Regions from separate parts of the Halobacillus rhizosphaerae genome, predicted to be linked through region 1. Evidence: predicted binding sites of a transcription regulator. Region 1 holds the regulator's gene; the other holds the start of a gene.
What was found. Region 1 encodes LexA, which represses DNA repair genes until DNA is damaged. Its sites were predicted from a motif close to CGAACATATGTTCG; they were not measured.
Positions count from the first base shown of each region.

Region 1 (17,678 bases):
GGACCTATATCATTGCCCAGAATGAAAATGGCATGTACATTGTTGATCAGCATGCAGCTCAGGAAAGAATTAAGTATGAATTTTTCCGTGACCAGCTCGCTGAAGTTGATCATGAGGTACAAGAGTTGCTCGTTCCGTTAACTTTTGATTTTTCACGTCAGGAAGCTTTGAAAATTGAAGAATTTAAAGAGGATTTAACCCAGGTTGGACTGTTTTTCGAACCGTTTGGTACGACGACATACATCATTCGCAGCCATCCGCAGTGGTTTCCAAATGGATTTGAAGAAGAAGTTATTCAAGAAATGATAGAACAATTAATGACTGAAGATAGAATTGATGTGCTAAAGCTGCGGGAAGAAGCGGCTATTCTTATGTCTTGTAAACGATCCATTAAAGCGAATCATTATTTAAACTTATCCGATATGACAAGACTTCTGGAAGACTTAAGAAATTCTACGGATCCATTCACTTGTCCACATGGACGGCCAATTATAGTCTTCTTTTCAGAGTATGAAATGGAAAAAATGTTTAAACGAGTCATGTAAACCCTGAACCCGTTCTCGGGAGTCAGGGTTTTTTATTTTTGCTTTCTATGCATAATTTTTCATTAAGAAACATGAACTGAATAAAAGGGAGGCTGCTAAGAAGATGCAAAAGGAAGTGAATCCTTTGCCTTATATGGTTGTGAATGGAGAAGGTGTGGTAACCGCAGAACCTAATTCTGCCGTTATCGAGTTAGGTGTACAGACGGAAAATAAAAATGTAGCAGCTGCTCAACAGGAGAATGCTGAAACGATGCATCAGATCCTCCAGTCTTTATTAACTTACGGGGTAGGGGAGGGGGCAATTCAAACGTCCCAATACACGGTATCACCTAAGTATGATTTTATAGATGGAGAGCAGGTATTAAAGGGATACCAAGTTAATCACCTTATTCGGATTACTGTAGGTCAGGTTGAAAATACGGGCGTAATAATTGATAGTGCAGTTTCTAATGGAGCGAATCAAGTAGCCGGAATCACATTTACTGCTAGAGATTTAGAAACCTACGAGCAGCAGGCATTAAGTGGGGCAATGGATGATGCGCTGGTAAAAGCGAGAACATTAGCCTCAAACATGCAAGTAAATATGAATCCTGTTCCGATTAAAATTATTGAAACGACGAGCGCCTCGGGTTCTATTACTCCTATGTATTTCAAGACTCAAGCAGCGGCATCGTCAACCCCTCTCATGCCTGGACAATTAGAAATAAGAGCAGCTCTTGAAGTTCAATTCGAATATGGAAAAAGAAGGGAGTAACGACGGACTGGTGATGAAAAGAGTAAGTTACAAATATTTAAAACTTAAAAAACCATAACCAGTTAACATAACAACGTTACGTCAACTGGTTATGGTTATATTTATAAGAGAATAAATGCATTACGAAATATTTTTTTGCTGCAAGAGAAAACGGAAGTAGTTTTCAATTTGTTTAATTTCCTCCGGCTGTACTCCGAACCAGGCTTTTTTATCAAAAAAGACGGGGTGGTCATAACCCTGATTCTTCAAGTGTTCTTTGATTTCCCGCATCTCATCCTCTGTTTCATCACTCAGTCCTAATAAATAATCAGCTGTCGTGTGAAGGGCATGAGCAATTTTGGTTAAATCCTCAAGATCAGGAGAAGTATATTGACGCTCCCAATTAGAAACGACTTGAGCAGATACACCAACTTTTTGAGCTAACATGGTTTGAGTTAACCGCCGTTCTTTACGTAGAGATCGAATTCTATCATGGACCACGAAAAGACCGCCTCCTTTTTTATATCATACCACAAACTAACGAAATGCGATAGTGAGACTAACGAGTTTTTTGATTTTTTATAACGGAATCCGTTAGTACTTGTAACGGATTCCGTTATTTTGCGTCGTGAGGTATGATTCTATCAAGGTTCATGTATAATGAAAGAAAGTTAGGAAGGTGAAGATATATGAAGCCCTTAGTCGTTTCTGTAGTTGGACCGACAGCGGTAGGTAAATCACGCTTAGGAGTGGAAATTGCTAAGCAGTTTTCGGGAGAAGTGATCAGCGGTGATTCTATGCAGATTTATCGCGGTATGGATATCGGGACAGCGAAGGTTACAACCAAAGAAATGGAAGGAATTCCTCATCATATGATTGATATTAAAAATCCTCAGGAATCTTTTTCGGTGGCAGAGTTTCAAGAAAAAGTGCAGTCGCTGATCGTTGAAATTACAGAACGAGGTCATTTACCTGTTTTAGTTGGAGGAACTGGACTTTACATACAGGCAACGTTATTTAATTTTAATTTTTCGGATCAACCTAAAGATGAAGAAGTTTACAAACGCCTTGAAGAAGAACTGAAAATAGAGGGCGCTGAGGCTATGTACGCCCGTCTGGTGAAGATTGATCCTTCCCAGGCTGCAAAGATCCACCCCAATAATGAACGGCGTGTGCTTCGTGCTCTCGAGATTCATGAGGCAACAGGGAAAACAATGAGTGAGTATCAGAATTTGCAGGCGGAAGATGGTGATTTTCGTCCAATCATTATTGGGTTGGAAATGGACCGGGAGCAGCTGTATAAGCGCATCAATATGAGAGTTGATGAAATGATGAAAGATGGATTGCTGGAGGAGGTTGAGGCTCTTTACAGGGATGGTTTAGAAGATGCCCAATCTATGAAGGCAATAGGATATAAGGAATTTGTTCCATATTTAAAGGGCGAATACTCCCTGGACCGGGCCGTTGAATTGTTAAAAAGAAATTCGAGAAGGTATGCGAAACGACAATACACCTATTTTAGAAACAAAATGCAGGTTCAATGGTATGAAGTGACTGAGGAAAACTATGAAGACAAATTTACAACAATTTTACGTGATTTAGCAGGAATGATGCAGTAAAACATAGAATGGTATTAATATAGATAGAAAAGAGGAGGAAGATTCATGGCTCAGACCGTAAATATTCAGGACAACTACTTAAACCAATTAAGAAAAGAACGTATGCAAGTGACGGTCTTTCTGCTCAATGGTTTTCAATTGCGTGGAGTAATAAAGGCGTTTGATAATTTTACTGTATTACTTGAAACGGATGGGAAGCAGCAGCTCATCTTCAAGCATGCAATTTCAACCTTTGCTCCAATGAAAAATGTGACATTGGATAAAGAATAGAGAATGACAGCGGGCGCACAGAAGCGCCCGCTTTTTCTTTTGTGCTGATATTTCGACCGTTACCGCTGTCCTTAGGAAAAACAAAAGGAGGCATCATGGATAGAATGGTTTTCTCCTCTGCTCAGCCTTCCTGACTGACTTCCCTTAGGCGTTTGTCACAGCTTTTGGAGATTATGCGTATGATGAAGGGAAATGAGGAGGGATCCATGTGCATCCGCAAGCTAAAGCTGTTCGATCTGGTACGATAAATATTGTGCTGAATGAAACAAAAGGAAATCCCATTGCCGTTCAGCAGATTCAGGCTCAAGAAACATCGATCAAACCTTTTCTTAGGATTGATGAATTCTTTTCTACCATTATAGGAATGAAGGATTTAAAGAAACGAGTGAAAGAAATCTATGCTCAAGTTCTAATTGCCCAGAAGCGAAAGGATTTGGGACTTAAGCCAAATACTCAAGTATTGCATATGGTCTTTAAAGGAAATCCGGGAACGGGAAAAACAACGGTTGCGAGAATGGTAGCTCAATTATTTAAGGAAATGAATGTTTTAGAGAAGGGGCAGTTTATCGAGGCAGACCGATCGGATTTAGTGGGGGAATATATTGGTCATACCGCACAAAAGACCAAAGATTTAATTCATAAAGCCATTGGAGGCGTTCTCTTTATTGATGAAGCATATTCTTTGGCGCGTGGAGGTGACAAGGATTTTGGAAAAGAAGCGATCGATACGATTGTGAAATGCATGGAAGACCATCATGACCGTTTAATTATGATTCTTGCTGGTTATCCAGAGGAAATGGACCAATTTCTACGTATTAACCCTGGTTTAGCTTCGAGGTTTCCAATTCAATTGCCATTTTCTAATTATTCAGCAGCAGAATTGTCTGCAATAGCCTCCAAAATGTTGGAAGAAAGGGATTACTGCTTAACTCCTCAAGCCGAACGGAAGCTGTATGATCATTTGATTTCTGTATGTGCCCACTCCCCTTACAACTTTTCGAATGCAAGGTATGTTCGTAATCTAATTGAAGAAGCAATCCGAAAACACGCTTGGAGAGTAATTAGCAGTAACAATCAAAAGAAGACCGCCCTAATGACGCTCGAAGTAAATGATTTTTGTGGAATCAACCATCTTTCCTGCCCTTAATTCTGCAGGAATACCGTTTGCTGGTTATTTTTGATATTATGAAAGGAAGGATGGTTTAGAAAAGAGGGTGACCCAAGTTGATAGATAAAGAAAAAGTAATCCTTGTAGCAAGAAAAGCACCAAGAGAAGATGAAGAGCGGTTTAACTACTCTCTGGAAGAGCTGCAGTCTTTAACGGAAACAGCGGACGGAGAAGTGTGTAAAGTTGTAATCCAAAATCGGGAACGTGTTCATCCGGCAACCTACTTAGGGGAAGGTAAGTTAGAAGAAATAAAAATTCTAGCTGAAGAGTTTGAAGCTGATTTAATTATTTTTAATGATGAATTATCACCGGGTCAGTTAAGGAATATCTCAGATCGGACAGATAGGCGGGTAATTGATCGCAGTCAGTTGATCTTAGATATTTTTGCTGGCCGTGCTCATACCAAGGAAGGGAAGCTTCAAGTAGAACTTGCTCAGCTTGAGTATCTGCTTCCACGCCTGGCTGGGCAAGGAACTGCATTATCGAGGCTTGGCGGCGGGATAGGGACCCGTGGGCCAGGGGAAACAAAACTAGAAACAGACCGCCGTCATATTCAACGGAGGATAGATGATATTAAAAAACGATTAAACACGGTCGTCAAACAGAGGGATCAATATCGTAAGCGGAGGAAAGAAAATAAAGCGTTTCAAATTGCGATTGTCGGATATACCAATGCCGGGAAATCGACCTTCTTTAATCAAGTGACAGAAAGTGATTCTTTTGAGGAGAACTTGTTATTTGCCACATTAGATCCTTTAACAAGGCAATTCAGTCTGCCTTCAGGCTTTCAGGCCCTGTTGTCCGATACAGTCGGTTTCATTCAGGATTTACCGACTACTTTGATTGCTGCCTTTCGCTCAACGCTTGAAGAAGTAACGGAAGCAGACTTTATTCTTCATATGGTAGACGCGGCTCATCCAGATCATCTTCACCAGGAACACATTGTGCTTAAACTGCTTGAGGAACTGGGAGCGAGCCAATTGCCAATGCTTACTGTTTACAATAAAAAGGACCTAGTGGAAGGAGATTTTATTCCACCGGCGTTCCCTTCTTTATCGGTCAGTGTGCACGACTCCATTGATGTGAAGCGGATCCTACATAAAGTAGAAGAAGTGATCAAGGATGACTGGTATGAATACGATGTGTTTGTACCTGCAGGTGAAGGAAAAAGACTTCAGGAATATAAGAAATTCAGCATAGTAACCAGCATGCAATTTTATGAAGAACGGGAAGGATATGCACTTCACGGATATATCCATCCAGACCACCCATTAAAACACAAGATTATACAAAAGTAAGGAAGAATGCGGCTCATGAATATTGAACAAGCTTTACGAGAGACGGAAGAATCCATTAGAAATTACCATGATGAGATTAATCGAAAGGTGGAAAAAAACCAGCGGAAAGTATTACAAGCTTTTCAGGCCCTGCGAGTTAGTGATGCACACTTTAATCCGACCACGGGCTATGGGTACGATGACTTTGGGCGAGATACGCTGGAAGCTCTTTATGCGGCAATCTTTAACGCGGAAGATGCCCTCGTTCGTCCTCAGCTGATCTCGGGAACGCATGCGATTACAACCAGTTTATTTGGAGTTCTGCGCCCTGGAGATGAACTGCTTTATATTAGTGGAGAACCTTATGATACACTCGCAGAAGTAATTGGGAGCAGTGGAAAAGACACGGGCTCCCTAAAGGACTTTGGTATCACTTATCAGTCCATACCGCTTACCAATGAACATGATTTTGACAAAGCAGAAATCGAACGTGCATTGTCTAACCAAACGAAAGTGGTGGCTATTCAGCGGTCAAAAGGCTATTCTGAACGGCCTTCCTTTCGTATAGAAGAGATTGAAAAGATTATTCAATACGTCCGTTCAATGAAAGACGATGTAATTATTTTCGTCGATAATTGCTACGGTGAATTTGTAGAAGAGCGGGAGCCTTTGGAGGCAGGAGCGGATTTAATTGCAGGTTCTCTCATTAAGAACCCTGGCGGCGGGCTGGCAAGAATCGGTGGGTACATAGCGGGGAAAAAAGAGCTGATTGAATTATGCAGTTACCGCCTCACTGCGCCTGGATTAGGGAAGGAAACGGGTGCTACGGTAAATAGTCTCCAGGAAATGTATCAAGGAATCTTCCTTGCTCCACATGTTGTGGGAGAAGCTCTTAAAGGAGCAGTATTCACAGCTAAATTTCTAAATGAGCTGGGCTTTAAGACTAACCCTTCCTACGATGTTCCGCGTACCGATCTCATTCAGTCGGTAAGTTTTGAAAACGCCAGCCAAATGGTTCGGTTTTGTCAGACCATTCAAGCGGCATCACCGATTAACTCTCATGTGACTCCTCACCCTAGCCCTATGCCTGGATATGAGGATGACGTGATTATGGCGGCCGGCACGTTTATCCAGGGAGCCAGTTTAGAGCTTACGGCAGATGGCCCGATCCGTCCGCCTTATACTGCCTTTGTCCAAGGCGGGTTAACCTATTCTCATGTAAAAATTGCTGTCACCACGGCAGTGGAACAGCTGCTGAGTGAAAATATTATGTAAGATTATAAGCGCTTTCTTTTTTTATGTAAACAATCCTAACATTCATTGACATATCACCTTCGTGTCGTATAATGAAAGTATCATTTCTTTTGGGAGGAGGCAATTCGATGAGTGATGAAATTCGTCGTTCGATGCCGCTATTCCCGATGGGGATTGTTCAATCTTTAACTGACCTGTCTGCGCGGCAAATCCGTTATTATGAGCAGCACAAACTTGTGACTCCTGCAAGATCAGATGGCAATCGCCGTCTGTTTTCCTTTAACGACGTAGATCGTTTGTTAGAGATAAAAGATCTCATAGAAAAAGGAGTAAATATGGCAGGAATTAAGCAGGTTCTGGAGCTGACGGACCAGCCGAAGAACGAGCCCTATAACGAAGAGCGCGTAGAAGAGGTCCACAATGAACTTTCTGAAAAAGAACTTCGTCGTATGTTACAGCAAGAACTATTCACTTCGGGAAGACAAGGTAAACTTGGATTACGACAGGGAGAATTATCACGATTTTTCCATTAAAGCAGTTCGGGAGGAGACGAGGCAATGGGATTAACCAGAGAAGAAATTTATAAGAAAATTGATGAGGAAAATGTTCGTTTTATCCGGCTTCAATTTACTGACATGCTGGGAACTATTAAAAATGTGGAAATACCATTAAGCCAGCTGGATAAAGCTATTGATGGATTAATGATGTTTGATGGATCCTCGATTGAAGGGTTCGTACGCATAGAAGAATCAGATATGTACTTAGTACCAGATTTAGATACTTTTGTAGTTTTCCCATGGACTTCTGAGAAAGGTAAAGTGGCACGCTTTATCTGCGATATTTATAATCCTGACAAAACCCCATTCGAGGGCTGTCCGCGTTATAATCTTAAACGCAACCTTAAAAAGATGGAGGAATTGGGTTTCTCTGCATTCAATATTGGAACAGAACCGGAATTCTTTCTATTCAAACTTGGGGAAGATCGGGAACCTACGTTGGAATTGAATGATAAAGGCGGATATTTCGACCTGGCACCTACCGACCTTGGGGAAAACTGCCGCCGGGACATTGTTTTAGAACTTGAAGAGATGGGATTTGAAATTGAAGCCTCTCACCATGAAGTGGCTCCAGGACAACATGAGATTGATTTTAAATATTCGGATGCTGTGAAACATTGCGATGATATTCAAACGTTTAAGCTTGCAGTTAAAACGATTGCACGTCAGCATGGACTGCATGCCACCTTTATGCCTAAACCGTTATTTGGCGTGAACGGATCCGGAATGCATGCGAATATGTCCTTGTTTAATGAAAATGGCAACGCATTCTTTGATGAAAAAGGTGACAAACAGCTCTCTAAAGTTGCTTACCATTTTACAGCGGGCATCATTAAACATGCGACGAACTTTACAGCGGTGACTAATCCCACTGTAAATTCCTATAAGCGTTTGGTGCCTGGCTATGAAGCTCCTTGTTATGTAGCTTGGTCCGGCCGTAACCGGAGTCCGCTGATTCGCGTACCGACTTCACGAGGGTTAAGCACCCGTATCGAAGTACGTAGTGTGGACCCATCTGCTAACCCATACATGGCTATGGCCGTGTTACTTGCTGCAGGGCTTGACGGGGTGAAAAATAAGTTAGAAGCTCCAACTCCAGTAGACCGGAATATTTATGTTATGAACAAAAAAGAACGTGAAGCTCATGGAATTAAAGATCTTCCAGCTACACTATTTCATGCGCTTGAAGAATTGGAAAAAGATCCAATTATGGTGGAAGCGCTTGGCGAACACCTATTCGAACATTTTATTGAAGCAAAAGAAATCGAATGGGATATGTTCAGAACCCAGGTTCACCCTTGGGAACGAGAACAATATTTACAGACGTATTAATCTTCTCACCCTTGATGTTAATAGCATCAAGGGTTTTTTTGTGAACAAATAGTAACTGGCGCACCGTTGTTTTTTGATTACTACAGTCAAAGTGAAGTTGAGACACAAGAAAATGATTCATCAAAACGCTCGAAAAAAAAGACTGGCCGGAGTTCGGTCAGTCTTTTTAGTCTTCTAGGAAATGATCATACGATTTCGGTTTGAATAGCTTTAGGTATATCCAGCTCCAGGGATTAGCCAATAGAAATCAGCGATCGCTCTCCGCGGATAATGAACCACCCGCCCCCCCGTTTGTCGGTGCTCACGATTCGCTTGCGCTTTCTTCTTTAATGAACAGTACGGTATAAACCGACTACTTTACCTAATATCGACACATCATTTAAGAGGATCGGATCCATGGTCGCGTTTTCCGGCTGCAGCCTAATGTGATTTTTTTCTTTAAAGAAGCGCTTAACAGTTGCTTCTTCGTCTTCTGTCATGGCTACTACAATGTCTCCGTTTTGAGCGGTTTGCTGCTGTCTGACAACGACCATGTCACCATTTAATATGCCAGCTTCGATCATACTTTCCCCTTGAACAATCAAAACAAAGGTGTTCTGGTCTGATCCGGCAAGTGAATCAGGAAGTGGAACATATTCTTCAATGTTCTCGACTGCAGTAATGGGAGAACCTGCGGTAACTTTACCAATGACAGGTGCATAAGCTGCTTCGCTTCTAGGAATACTATGGTCTTCTTCAAGCTCTATTACTTCTATTGCTCTAGGTTTTGTCGGGTCTCTGCGAATATACCCTTTTTTCTCTAGTCTGGATAAATGCCCGTGAACAGTAGAACTGGAAGCGAGGCCAACAGATTGGCCAATTTCACGAACGGATGGGGGATAACCCTTTAATAAAACCTGTTCTTTTATAAAATCTAGTATTTCCTGCTGCCGTTTTGAAAGTTTACTCATAGATTGACACCTCATACATAGGATTATAGTAACCACATTGTACCATGCATAAAAAATAAATACAAACAAGCGTTCGAATAAATGGGTTGACAAGAACCTTTGTTCGTATATAATTGGAATTAACAAAAGGCGAACAAAAGTTCTTAGGAACGTTCGTTCTTAAAATGGAGGGAATCTAATGTTTAATAAACTATCAAAGCTTGATGTTACTTATCTTGTTCTATTTATTGCGAGTTTAGCATTCTTATATTTCTCTATGGTGATTACAGGATAAAGTATATTATGATAAGAAGTAGTTTTATTAGAGAGGGTTAAGTGATCATGAGAGTAATACTATATTGCCGTGTAAGTACGGAAAAAGAAACCCAGGTTTCTTCCTTGAAAAGGCAGAGGGAAGAATTATATGCGATGGCAGCAGAGCACGGCATGGAAGTGTTGGATTGTATAGAAGAACGAGCGAGCGGTTACGAGGTTGAACGGGAAGGTCTCTACCGCTTGCTTCAATACTTCTCCAGTGAAGAAGCTGAAGGGCTTCTCATTCAGGATGAAACTAGACTTGGGCGGGGGAACACCAAGATTGCTTTATTTCATCAGCTGCAGAAACTGGGAGTGAAGATCTACTCCCTTTCTCACGATGGTAAATTAGAAATCTCGGAATCTGATTCAATGGTTTTGCAAATCGTAGGGATTGTAGAGGAGTACCAGCGGAAAATACATAATATGAAGATTCGCAGAGGGATGAAAAAAGCTGTTCAGAATGGATACAACCCGGCTAACAATCTTTCTAATCTTGAGGCAGCTTCTGGCAGGGAGCGAATTGAATTTCCAATCGAAGAAGTAGTGCGTTTAAGGCGAAATAAACTGACCTTTAAAGATATAGCTGCCACTCTAAGAGGGTTGGGGTATGATGTATCAAAAGCTACCGTTCATCGCAGGTATCAGGAATACGAATCACTTGAAAATAAAGAATGATCGCGTTACTATAGTAGAGACAAGGGCTTAAATGCGCTTGTCTTTTTCATGGATACTTCCAAATAAAGGGGTATGTAATATGTTGTCTAAAGAAAAAATTAATCGTATTAATGAATTAGCTAATAAATCAAAGCAAGAAGGCTTAACTAAGTCTGAGAAAGAAGAACAAAAGGAATTGCGTCAGCAGTATTTAGGAAATGTCCGTAAATCCTTTAAGAATCAGTTAAAAGGAATGAAGGTCATTGACCCGAATGGGAAGGATGTAACTCCTGAAAAGCTGAAGCAAATGCAGAAAAATGAAAAAAAACACTAATAAACTTTCCGCACCTGAGTGAAGGTGCGGATTCTTTGTTTGGAAGTAATTGGTGTTCCGGTAGAGCTCTTGCTTGAAAAAAACAGGAAATCACTGTAGAGTGCTTGTCACTGGAGCATTTTCATTATAGGATAAAACATGTTACATATAACAGAAATGAAAGGAGATTTTTGAACATGGCAAACAGCCTTGAACAAACTTCAATAAACACGATTCGTACACTAGCAATTGATGCAGTAGAAAAAGCAAACTCTGGACATCCAGGGATGCCGATGGGCGCTGCCCCGATGGCCTATACTCTTTGGACGAAATTTATGAACCACAATCCTAGTCATTCTCACTGGTTTAACCGTGACCGTTTTGTATTATCGGCAGGGCACGGCTCTATGCTTTTATACAGCCTGCTTCATCTTTCCGGTTATGATGTAAAGATCGATGATTTAAAGTCTTTCCGCCAATGGGATTCCAGAACTCCAGGACACCCTGAGGTTCACCATACAGACGGTGTAGAAGCAACAACCGGACCGCTGGGTCAGGGACTTGCAATGTCTACAGGTATGGCGATGGCCGAGGCCCACTTAGCAGCAAAATACAACCGTGACGACTATAATGTAGTTGACCACTATACGTTCGCAATTTGCGGAGACGGAGATTTAATGGAAGGCGTTTCACAAGAATCTGCTTCTCTTGCCGGCCACTTGGGCCTTGGTAAACTAGTCGTTCTTTATGATTCCAATGATATCTCCTTGGATGGTGATCTGGATCGATCCTTTAGTGAAAGCGTTGAGAAGCGCTATGAAGCTTATGGCTGGCAGGTTATTCGCGTAGAAGATGGAACGGACACAGAAGAAATTGCCCGTGCGATTGAAAGTGCAAAACAAAACACAGATCAGCCGACGATGATTGAAGTGAAAACTGTAATTGGTTACGGTTCTCCAAATAAATCAGGTAAGTCTGCTTCTCACGGTGCTCCGCTTGGAGAAGAAGAAGTGACAGCAACGAAAGAATATTATAAATGGGAACATGAACCATTCCATGTACCTGAGGAAGTTTATCAGGATTTTAAAGATAAAGTCCAAGCGAATGGACAGCAGCAAGAGGATTCCTGGAATGATCTAATGAAGGGATATAAAGAAGCTTATCCTGAGTTAGCTGAAGAACTGGAAGCTGCCATTAAAGGCGAACTTCCTGAAGGGTGGCAAAATCAGCTGCCTACGTATAAAGCCGGAGAAGACAAGTTAGCTACCCGTGCTTCTTCTGGAGAAGTTATTAATGCTCTTTCCAAAACGGTTCCTTATCTATTTGGAGGAAGCTCTGACTTAGCAGGCTCTAACAAAACGTCTGTTAAAGAAGAAGAAGATTTCTCAAGAGAGAATTATGCTGGACGTAATATCTGGTTTGGCGTGAGAGAATTTGCTATGGCTTCTGCTTTAAATGGAATGGCGCTTCATGGCGGCTTAAAAGTATACGGCGGTACCTTCTTCGTATTTAGTGACTATCTGCGTCCTGCTCTACGTCTATCAGCAATTATGGATGTACCAGTCAATTATGTATTTACTCATGACTCTGTCGCCGTTGGTGAAGATGGCCCAACTCATGAACCTGTAGAACAGCTTGCTTCTCTTCGCGCGATTCCTAACTTGTCCGTTATCCGTCCGGCCGATGGAAATGAAACGAGTGCAGCTTGGAGACTTGCATTAGAATCTAACAAAACACCTACAGCACTAGTTCTTACACGTCAAGGACTTCCAACTCTGGAAGGAACGGATGAAAAATCTTACGAAGGCGTGAAAAAAGGTGGATATGTAATCAGTGACTCCGAGAAGGAAGAACCAGATGCGGTTCTGCTGGCATCAGGCTCTGAAGTTCAGCTTATTATTCAGGCACAAGCCGAACTGAAGAAAAATGGCTACGATGTGCGAGTTGTAAGTATGCCATCCTTTGACCGATTTAATGCTCAAAGTAATGAATATAAAGAAAGCGTACTTCCTAATCAGGTTCGTAAGCGTTTAGCTGTTGAAATGGCTGCATCCTTCGGCTGGGATCGTTACGTAGGTCTTGATGGTTCAGTAATTGGAATCGATACCTTTGGCGCCTCTGCACCAGGAGAAACAGTTATTGAAAATTATGGCTTTACCGTTGAAAATGTTGTGAAACATGCAGAAAACCTTATGAATTCCTAAAGTCTTTTTAATTAAGCTGCTGCTGTACTAGCAGCAGCTTGATTTAATTTTAGAATAGTTCACCGGGAATCTATGACAAAAATCGAAATTACTGAACGTGAAGAAATGACATCCTTCGCTTCCCTAAGCCGTTATACTACGACTCAAGGGGGGATTAAGGATGCACTTTGCTATTTTTGCTGTGAAGCCAGAAGTCAGTGTCAGCTATTATTATAAAGTTGAAATGATGAAACGTTTTCTGCTGGAATGTCTCCGTTTTCCACAATCGGAGGTCCATCAAAAGCAGCTGGAATATATAACTGATGCTTTTCCTTACATAGATTGGCTGAATCAGAGAAAGAACATGAATGTTAGTGAGAAAAATGATAGGTTTGTAAGGTTTCCTTTTTCGGATGAAGAGGGCAATTATGGTATAATAAAGTATAAGAATAATAGCTGTTTCTTTCAGTGTAGTAGTCTCTGTCAGGCAGACCGTATGATCTTTCAGCCCTTAAGAATGTCCCATAAATCCTTTTATATTCTGGAGAAGAACGGGGATCATTATGGCTGGATATCATCTCTAGCTCGTCAGCGATTATTATTGTAAAATGCCCTATTGTATTCAGAAGAGCATTTTACTATACTGTTATGGGATACAACACGAAGGAGGAAGACGAATCAATGACACTGGGGATTGTATGGGTGATCATCATTGCTATTTTAGCTCTTGTCGGTGGTGTAGCTTTAGGCTTTTTCATCGCAAGAAGATACATGATGAACTATTTAAAGAAAAACCCGCCAATTAATGAACAAATGCTGCGCACATTAATGATGCAGATGGGGCAGAAACCATCGCAGAAAAAGATAAATCAGATGATGCGTTCTATGAACAACCAAATGAAATAATTATTTCTGTAAAAAGCCTTCTTTCAATAATAGAAAGAAGGCTTTTTTCTAGTAGTAAATAGGTACACTCTTGAAAACAGATTATATTTCTGCCTGAAGACTTGAAAGATTGAGGTGGGGGAAACCTGCTTTTATTCTAAATGAAATAACCAGTATTAGAGAATGGTATTGTAATCCGCCAGACAGTTAAAGATTCATCAATGTGTCATCGTTTTTTATAACTGGGTTTGATACAATAGTATCTAGCAATTCGTTTGGAGGAAGAAATCATGACTGACGTGAACATTTTTATCGCCTTCGGGGCAGGTTTTTTATCTTTTATTTCTCCCTGTGTGCTTCCTCTGTACCCTGCTTTTCTTTCTTACATAACAGGAATGAGTGTGAGTGAATTACGGGGAGATAATGGGATGCTGAATCGAAAAAGTCTTGCCCATACGATTCTCTTTCTGCTTGGTTTTACGACGATTTTTATTATTCTGGGCTTTTCGGGATCCTTGCTCTCACAATTTTTCATAAGAAATGAAGATTTGATCCGGCAGCTCGGTTCCATCATTATTATTTTCTTTGGTTTTGTCATTATTGGTGTGTTTAATTTCTCATTTTTAATGAGAGATCGTAAAATTGCCTTTAAAAATCGTCCGGCAGGATTTATAGGGTCATTTTTGATTGGGTTAACCTTTTCGCTGGGGTGGACGCCATGTACAGGACCGATCCTCTCTGCGGTATTGGTTCTTGCTGCAGACCGTCCCAATTTATTTATGCTGATGATGGTATCCTATTCTTTAGGGTTTTCTGTGCCTTTTCTCATTCTTTCATTCTTTATTGGAAAAATGACCTGGATTAAACGGAATAGCGGTATCATTGTGAAAATAGGCGGCTATGTAATGATTGTCATGGGAGTAGCCCTCTATTTTGACTGGATGACGAAGTTAACCTCTTATTTAGTTAACTGGTTTGGTTTTCAAGGTTTCTAACCGTGGATTTTAACCGTGCTTTATATTATGATGAAAATATCGACACTAATCAAAGGAGCATCTATATGGCCCGCACGAATGACATAATACTACGTACAACTACAACTTTGATTGCATTTATTCTTTTTGGGTTCTCCATCTATTTATTTCTGGCCGGTCATAATGCCCCAGGAGGAGGATTTATAGGCGGGCTGATGACCTCAGCTGCGATTGTTCTCATGTATATGGCTTATGGCTTTCAATCCATGCAGAAGGTTCTTCCTGTGAACTACCGCTATCTAATCCCTGTAGGGCTGTTGATTGCCTTAACTACTGGCATAGGCTCATTTGTTTTTGGTCAGCCTTTTTTAAGTCATACTTTTGCTTATTTTCATCTTCCTGTCCTGGGAAGAACAGAACTTGCAACTGCTTTAATGTTTGATCTTGGCGTTTATATAACGGTTATCGGTGTGACAATGACGATCATTCTATCGATCGCAAATGATCGTGATTAAGGAGCAGGGGGAGCAGTTATGGCGAGAATTTTAATTGTGGATGATGCTAAGTTTATGAGGATGACGCTGACCGCCATTTTACAAAATGGAAATCATGAAGTGGTGGGAGAAGCGGAAAATGGAGAAGAAGCTGTAGCTAAGTTTCATCAATTAAAACCAGACTTAATTACGATGGATATTACGATGCCTGAAAAAAGCGGAATCGAAGCATTAACAGAAATCAAAGCTCATTCAGCGGATGCTCGGATTGTCATGTGTTCGGCAATGGGACAGCAGAAAATGATTGTCGAAGCCATTGAACGCGGCGCCAAAGATTTTATTGTAAAGCCTTTTGACGAAAATAGAGTTCTTGATGCCGTTGAGCGAGTCTTAAATCAACCGTGAATGGGCTAAAAGAAAGAGTGAATGGATATGTATTGGTTAATTGCAAGCACAATTCTGGCAGCCGGAATGGCTACGGGAATGATTTTCATCCGGCTGCGGGCAGCTAAACGCCCGGCGAGTATTAAGAAAATTGTTTTACCGCCGATTTTTATGAGCACAGGAGCCTTCATGTTTCTCTTACCGGAATTCAGAGTCGCTTGGAGTCAAGTAGCTGAAGCTCTCGTTGTGGGAATTATATTTTCCATCTTTCTCATTCGGACTTCACGTTTTGAAATGAGAGGGGACCAGATTTATTTGAAGCCTTCCAAGGGGTTTGTCTTTATTTTGGCGGGGCTGCTTGTGATAAGGATTATACTAAAAGTCATAATTGGTCAGAATGAGACTCTGGCTGAAACGAGCGGGATGTTCTTCCTGCTTGCCTTTGGGATGATTGTTTCCTGGCGCATAGCAATGCTCAAACAGTTTCTGCAGCTTGATCGGAAAAGGCATACTTCAGATGCCAATGCATGAATATTAGAAAAGGCCGGGGTGGTTAGACCCCGGCCTCTTTCGATTCGTCCGAATTAGTTAAGCAGAACGAGCACTATGAGGTTTGATCAAACAATGGCTGATAAGGTGCAAGATCAATTTTCTTCTCTTCAAGCTTCTTTATCAGAAACTTATGATCTCGCTTAGGTGTAGCCAGAATGTAGCCTTCGATAATGACTTCTTGTGTAATTTTCTTTTGTTTCTTTTCGAGCGCTACCTGCCCGATGCGTCCGGCGATTTTCTGACGTGCGATATCTCTAAATAATTCCGGCACCGGGGACACCAGCTCTTCCAGTAAGTCTTTCTGATCCTGTTTCCACATATGTCTGGTCAGCTCAATATAATGTTCTTCCCAGTCGATGATGGACTTTCCATCTTCTTTCGGCAAACGCTTCAAAAACTTACGGAACATAAAGAAACCGCCTATACTCATTAAGCCTACCATGATGATGACCCAGGTAATGATAAACAGGGAAAATCCGAGAGACATTTTGTAATCACCTTGTTTCATTTTCTAAGTATGATTGATTAGGTTAATTATAAAAGGTTGCTTTAAGAAATACAACCTGTGTTTACTTTTAGGTCAGCATAGTTCGCCGTTTAGTAATAACTGAATAATTAAAAATCTGCTTAATTGTTTTACTTCTAAATTCTTTTGTTTTACAATAATAGTTGCAGATTTGTGTCCTTTTTTGTTGAAAGGAGCAAATGAACAATTGGGGAATGGGGAAGCCTGTCGGGCTCGCCATTTAATTTTGATGAGGGGGTAAAAGGAAACATGGCTAGCAATGCATATAATGCTCGCAAACAATTTGACCTTAATGGCCAAACGTACAACTATTACGACTTGAAAGCCTTAGAAGAAGCGGGACATGGAAAGATCTCCCGTCTGCCTTTCTCTATCCGTATTCTGCTCGAATCTCTGCTTCGTCAGCACGACGGACGTGTGATTAAAGATGAACACGTGGAGAGTTTAGCAAATTGGGGAACTAGTAAATCAGCAGGGGAAGATGTTCCATTTAAACCTTCCCGGGTAATTCTGCAGGATTTCACAGGTGTACCCGCAGTAGTTGACCTTGCTTCACTTAGAAAAGCTATGGTCGATATGGGAGGCAGCCCGGATAAAATTAATCCTGAAGTCCCTGTGGATCTGGTTATTGACCACTCCGTACAGGTGGATAAATATGGCACACCTGATGCACTGAGAGCTAACATGGAACTTGAATTTGAACGAAATCAA
Region 1 covers NZ_JAUTWQ010000001.1:782,905-800,582, reverse strand. Annotated here, with positions in the region: gene mutL (DNA mismatch repair endonuclease MutL) at 1-545, shown strand, start outside; gene Q7A53_RS04130 (SIMPL domain-containing protein) at 649-1,299, shown strand; gene Q7A53_RS04125 (helix-turn-helix domain-containing protein) at 1,420-1,779, opposite strand; gene miaA (tRNA (adenosine(37)-N6)-dimethylallyltransferase MiaA) at 1,968-2,897, shown strand; gene hfq (RNA chaperone Hfq) at 2,943-3,167, shown strand; gene Q7A53_RS04110 (AAA family ATPase) at 3,376-4,314, shown strand; gene hflX (GTPase HflX) at 4,395-5,633, shown strand; gene Q7A53_RS04100 (methionine gamma-lyase family protein) at 5,649-6,887, shown strand; gene Q7A53_RS04095 (MerR family transcriptional regulator) at 6,995-7,399, shown strand; gene glnA (type I glutamate--ammonia ligase) at 7,424-8,755, shown strand; gene lexA (transcriptional repressor LexA) at 9,082-9,705, opposite strand; gene Q7A53_RS04080 (YneB family resolvase-like protein) at 10,027-10,677, shown strand; gene Q7A53_RS04075 (DUF896 domain-containing protein) at 10,757-10,990, shown strand; gene tkt (transketolase) at 11,167-13,173, shown strand; gene sirA (sporulation inhibitor of replication protein SirA) at 13,334-13,759, shown strand; gene Q7A53_RS04060 (YneF family protein) at 13,834-14,058, shown strand; gene Q7A53_RS04055 (cytochrome c biogenesis CcdA family protein) at 14,328-15,032, shown strand; gene Q7A53_RS04050 (Na(+)/H(+) antiporter subunit B) at 15,098-15,526, shown strand; gene Q7A53_RS04045 (response regulator) at 15,545-15,910, shown strand; gene Q7A53_RS04040 (CcdC family protein) at 15,938-16,420, shown strand; gene Q7A53_RS04035 (DUF2621 domain-containing protein) at 16,494-16,928, opposite strand; gene acnA (aconitate hydratase AcnA) at 17,217-17,678, shown strand, end outside.

Region 2 (5,104 bases), on a different contig from region 1:
ATTCAAGAATCCGGTCGACCATCTGCTGAACGGTTTGGGAACTAATTTCAATTCCGTGGTTTGGACATGTTGGTCTGCCGATTCGAGCAAACAACAGACGTAAATAATCATAAATTTCCGTTACTGTACCCACTGTAGAACGGGGGTTTCTGCTCGTAGTTTTCTGATCTATAGAGATCGCCGGGGATAACCCTTCGATGGAATCTACATCTGGTTTGTCCATTTGCCCCAGGAACTGGCGGGCATAGGCACTCAGAGATTCTACATACCGTCTCTGTCCTTCAGCGTAGATGGTGTCAAACGCAAGCGAAGACTTCCCTGATCCGGACAGCCCAGTCATTACGACTAATTTATTCTTAGGAATATCAATATCGATATTTTTTAAGTTATGTGCTCTGGCTCCTTTAATGCTAATATGCTTGCTGGCCATAAAGTGCTCATCCTTCCGCTTTTAGTTCCAAAATTATATCTCTCAGTTCGGCTGCCTTCTCGAAATCCAGATCCCTGGCAGCTTGTTTCATCTCTGTCTCGAGGTTATCCACTAGTTCCCCACGCTCTTTCTTAGTCATCTCTGAAGGTTTTTTCCCTGTTTCATATGACGCCTCTTCTTCAGCAGCAGTAGTAGCTTTAATGACATCCCTAATCTCTTTATTAATCGTTGTCGGAGTAATGCCATGCTCTTCATTATAGGCAATCTGCTTTTCACGGCGCCGGTAGGTTTCATCAATAGCAAACTGCATAGATTTCGTGATTTTATCCGCATACATAATCACTTGGCCGTTTTGGTTACGTGCAGCCCGGCCGATCGTCTGAATTAACGAGCGGTCAGAGCGCAGAAATCCTTCTTTATCCGCATCAAGAATCGTCACGAGCGAAACTTCAGGAATATCCAACCCTTCCCTTAAGAGGTTAATTCCAATTAAAACATCATATTTTCCTCTTCTTAAATCACGGATAATTTCTATCCGTTCCAGTGTTTTAATTTCTGAGTGTAAATAAGCGACCTTAATACCAAGTTCCTTTAAGTAATCCGTTAAGTCTTCTGACATTTTCTTAGTTAAGGTAGTGACCAGCACTCGTTCATTACGTTCACTGCGCTTATTAATCTCTCCGATTAAGTCATCAATTTGACCATGGATCGGTCTGATATCTATTTCCGGATCCAATAAACCAGTTGGACGGATAATTTGTTCAGTGACTCGCGGTGTATGTTCTAACTCGTAAGGACCGGGTGTTGCGGACACATACGTAATTTGATTGATATGATCTTCAAATTCTTCAAACCTGAGCGGCCGGTTGTCAAGAGCAGACGGCAGGCGGAATCCGTGGTCGACGAGCACCTGTTTACGAGCTTTATCCCCGTTAAACATTCCTCGAACCTGAGGAAGGGTAACGTGAGATTCATCTGCCATAATCAAGAAATCATCTGGAAAATAGTCAAGCAGGGTATAAGGAGTGGCCCCCTTTTCCCGGAAAGTTAGATGACGTGAGTAGTTCTCAATACCCGAACAGAAACCCATTTCATTCATCATTTCCAGATCATAGTTGGTCCGCTGTTCGATCCGCTGAGCTTCCAGCAATTTATTTTCATCCTTCAATTCTTTGACGCGGACGTTTAATTCTTCTTCTATATTTTTAATAGCTTTTTTCAATTTCGCTTCCCGCGTTACGAAGTGAGAGGCAGGGAATATGGCAACATGTTCACGGTCACCAACGATTTCCCCTGTAAGCACATCTACTTCTCTGATTCGATCAATTTCATCTCCGAAAAATTCAACGCGCATCGCATGGTCTTCTCTAGAAGCAGGGATAATCTCTACAGAATCCCCTCTTACTCTAAAGGTACCACGCTGAAAGTCGATATCATTTCTAGCGTACTGAATATCTACCAGATTACGCAGCAATTCATCGCGGTCTTTCTCCATGCCGGTCCGAATCGAGAGAACCTGGCTGCGGTATTCGTCAGGAGAACCCAGGCCATATATGCAGGAAACACTGGCTACTATGATCACATCGTTTCTTTCAAATAATGAGGACGTTGCCGAGTGGCGGAGTTTATCTATTTCATCATTAATGCTCGCATCTTTTTCGATAAACGTATCCGATGATGGCACGTAAGCTTCCGGTTGATAATAATCGTAATAGCTTACAAAATATTCGACTGCATTATTAGGAAAGAACTCTTTAAATTCACTGTATAATTGACCTGCCAATGTTTTGTTATGGGCGATAATAAGAGTTGGCTTGTTCACTTGCTGGATCACATTAGACATGGTAAACGTTTTACCTGTACCTGTTGCACCCAATAATGTCTGATGCTTTTCACCTTTATTGATGCCGTCCACAAGCTCTTTGATAGCTTTAGGCTGATCTCCCTGCGGCGAATACTGGGATACCAATTCAAATTGATTCTCCATGACGACCCCTCCGTTCCTAACTAATTCATCATTAGTTTACCACAATATTTTAACATTCTAACATGAAACGAACAAACATTCGGTTTCAGGATTTGAAGAACTTTATGACCTTTATGAATTTCAATTAAAAAAGAAAACCTGAACCGTGACATTTCAACGGTTCAGGTTTTCTGCATTCTTCATAAATAGAGGCCGCAAATCAACATTTGAGGTCGTATCGCCTGCTTAGACGTGCGATGTTTTCCATGTGCCTAATTAACCCTCTTCTTCCACTATCCACCTGTTCTCGATGCGAGTTACTCCTGGTGAATTTCTTCTCCATTAGCAATGAGGATCTGTCCTTTTTTCTTGTCATGAAGCAGCGTTTGTAATATGACCGTGGACAGTTTACTAGGTGGATAAGGTTTAACTAAGTAGCCTTCTACTTTAAGTTCTTCTTCCGTATTTGATTGGTTCAATGCGCTTGATATAAAGATAGGCAGATGCTGCAAATGGCTGCAAGTTTTAATTCCAGCTATAACTTCCCATCCGGATACGTGGTCCGCTAAGGTAAGATCAATGATAAAGGCATCAGCATGAAGAGTAGGAAGAGCATCAAGAACAGACCTTCCTTCGTTATAATGAGACACTTTCAACCCGGCATCCCTGAGCTCATCCTTCAACAACCGCGAAAGATTAAGATCATCTTCAACTAATACTACATGCGGTACGTTTTCAATCTCACACTGCTGGCTGGAAATGTTTTCGTGCAGAGGCAGGGTGACCGTAAACACACTTCCAGAGCCCTGCTCAGACAACACGGTAATTTTCCCGTGGTGGACTTCTGCAATTTCTTTACTGATTGCAAGTCCTAAACCAGTTCCTCCGATTTTCCTCTGACTAGAGTTATCAATACGGTGAAACTTCGTGAAGAGCTTTGAAATTTCAGATTCTGGAATCCCTATGCCTTCGTCCGAAATATAGACATACACATTCTTTTTATCATTATTTACAGCCACAACGACTTCTCCCCCATCAGGAGAAAACTTAAGGGCATTGCTGATCAAGTTCGTAAACAACTGAATCATTTTCTCACGGTCCGCATGCACGCTGGAAGTGAAGGAGTCATTAGAGTAGATTAATTCGTGACCAGGGTGACTAATTTCAAAACCTTCCATCAGTCCTTTCATTACTTCATCTAATTCAAATACTTCCTGTTTGAAGGGTTCTCTGCCGGCTTCCATTCGTTGCAAGTCCAGAAAATCATTGATTAAATTGGTTAACCGTTTCGCCTCGCTGTGTATCGTTTTCAAGTACCTTTCCTGACGCTCAGGGGTCAGATCCCGCTGAATCATAAGCTCAGTGTAACCTAACACACTAGCAAGTGGCGTCCGCAATTCATGACTCACTGTAGCGACAAGATTGGTTTTCATTTGATTCACTTCAAACTCCATCGTGATATCTCTAAATACAAACAGAAGCCCCACTTTTTCCTCTTTTCTGTAAATGGTTTCGGTGTAAACATTAATCATCCGGGTTTCTTCCCCTGCTCGAACTTCCATCTGCAGATTTCTCGTCGGATGATGGTGAGTAAATATTACTTCATTACAAAATGCGGCAAACCGTCCGTCGTCGACAATATGACGGCAGACTTGACTCAGCCAACCATCAAATTCCTTTCGCAGCCAATTATGCTGCTCAGGAAAACGCAAACCAAGAAAATTCAGCCAGTTTTGATTGTATTGAACAAGACTGCCTTCTTCATCTACAAATAAGATTCCCTCATTAACATTATCGATAATGTCCTGATTCAGCTGCCGATTTACTTCTGTTACTTCAAATGAATCCAGCCGCTCAATCGACAAGGACGCCCGGTCTAATATAGAGGCCATCGCTTCCATCTCATAATCCTGGTAAGTTTCACTGATCCGAGTTGCTACGAGAACAGCGATCAGCTTCCCCGTAGACCCAAATACAGGCAAATGCAAATCATAACTCTCCGCAGGTGGATAATACCCCGTTTCAGATGGCTTGGTGATGCGCTGCCGGACGAATGGAGCTTGAAGTTGAGATAATCGCTCAATCACATAAGTAAAAGCCCCCGTCACCCCATCCTCGAACACTGCCGCTTCAATGCCTATCGAAGAAAATTGTTCCGATTCTATTAAAAAGAAAATGCCATGATCAAAACTGTATAGTTCTTCCAGCTGCTGCAGAACTCTTTCTAGAAGAAGCTTCTTGCTCATCGTCGTAGATAAAGACTGATTCATGGCATTTAATTTCTCCACCGTGCTTCTTGCTTCTTCTGTTTCAGCTAACGAATCTCTAAGCTGTCGTTCAGCTTCTTTTATACTTGTAATATCCTGCTGAATAATTATGTACTGTTCGATTTCCTGTTCATCATTAACGTAAGGTACAACCGTTGTCTCCCCATAGAAAAGGGTGTTATCTTTTCTTGAACAGGCAAGCTCTCCTTTCCAAACATGACCATGATCAACCCCCTCGAAAGCTTCATGAAAAGGCAGATTCAAAAGGCTTTTAGTCAAGCTTAAGAAAGATTTCCCTTCTAATTGGGTTTCTGTTAAGCCGGTAATTTCGCTTAGCTTCTCATTCGCAGAACGTATATGACCTTCTTTATTGAGAGTAGCTACAATCGAAGATTCATTTAAAGCTAAGTTAAGATTTCTCAACTCAGCTAAATAGTCTTC
Region 2 covers NZ_JAUTWQ010000010.1:179,581-184,684, forward strand. Annotated here, with positions in the region: gene uvrA (excinuclease ABC subunit UvrA) at 1-430, opposite strand, end outside; gene uvrB (excinuclease ABC subunit UvrB) at 438-2,417, opposite strand; gene Q7A53_RS12480 (ATP-binding protein) at 2,714-5,104, opposite strand, start outside.
Region 2: uvrB (excinuclease ABC subunit UvrB) is a predicted target of LexA. The motif match lies at 2,486-2,499, and genes of this name have one in related genera.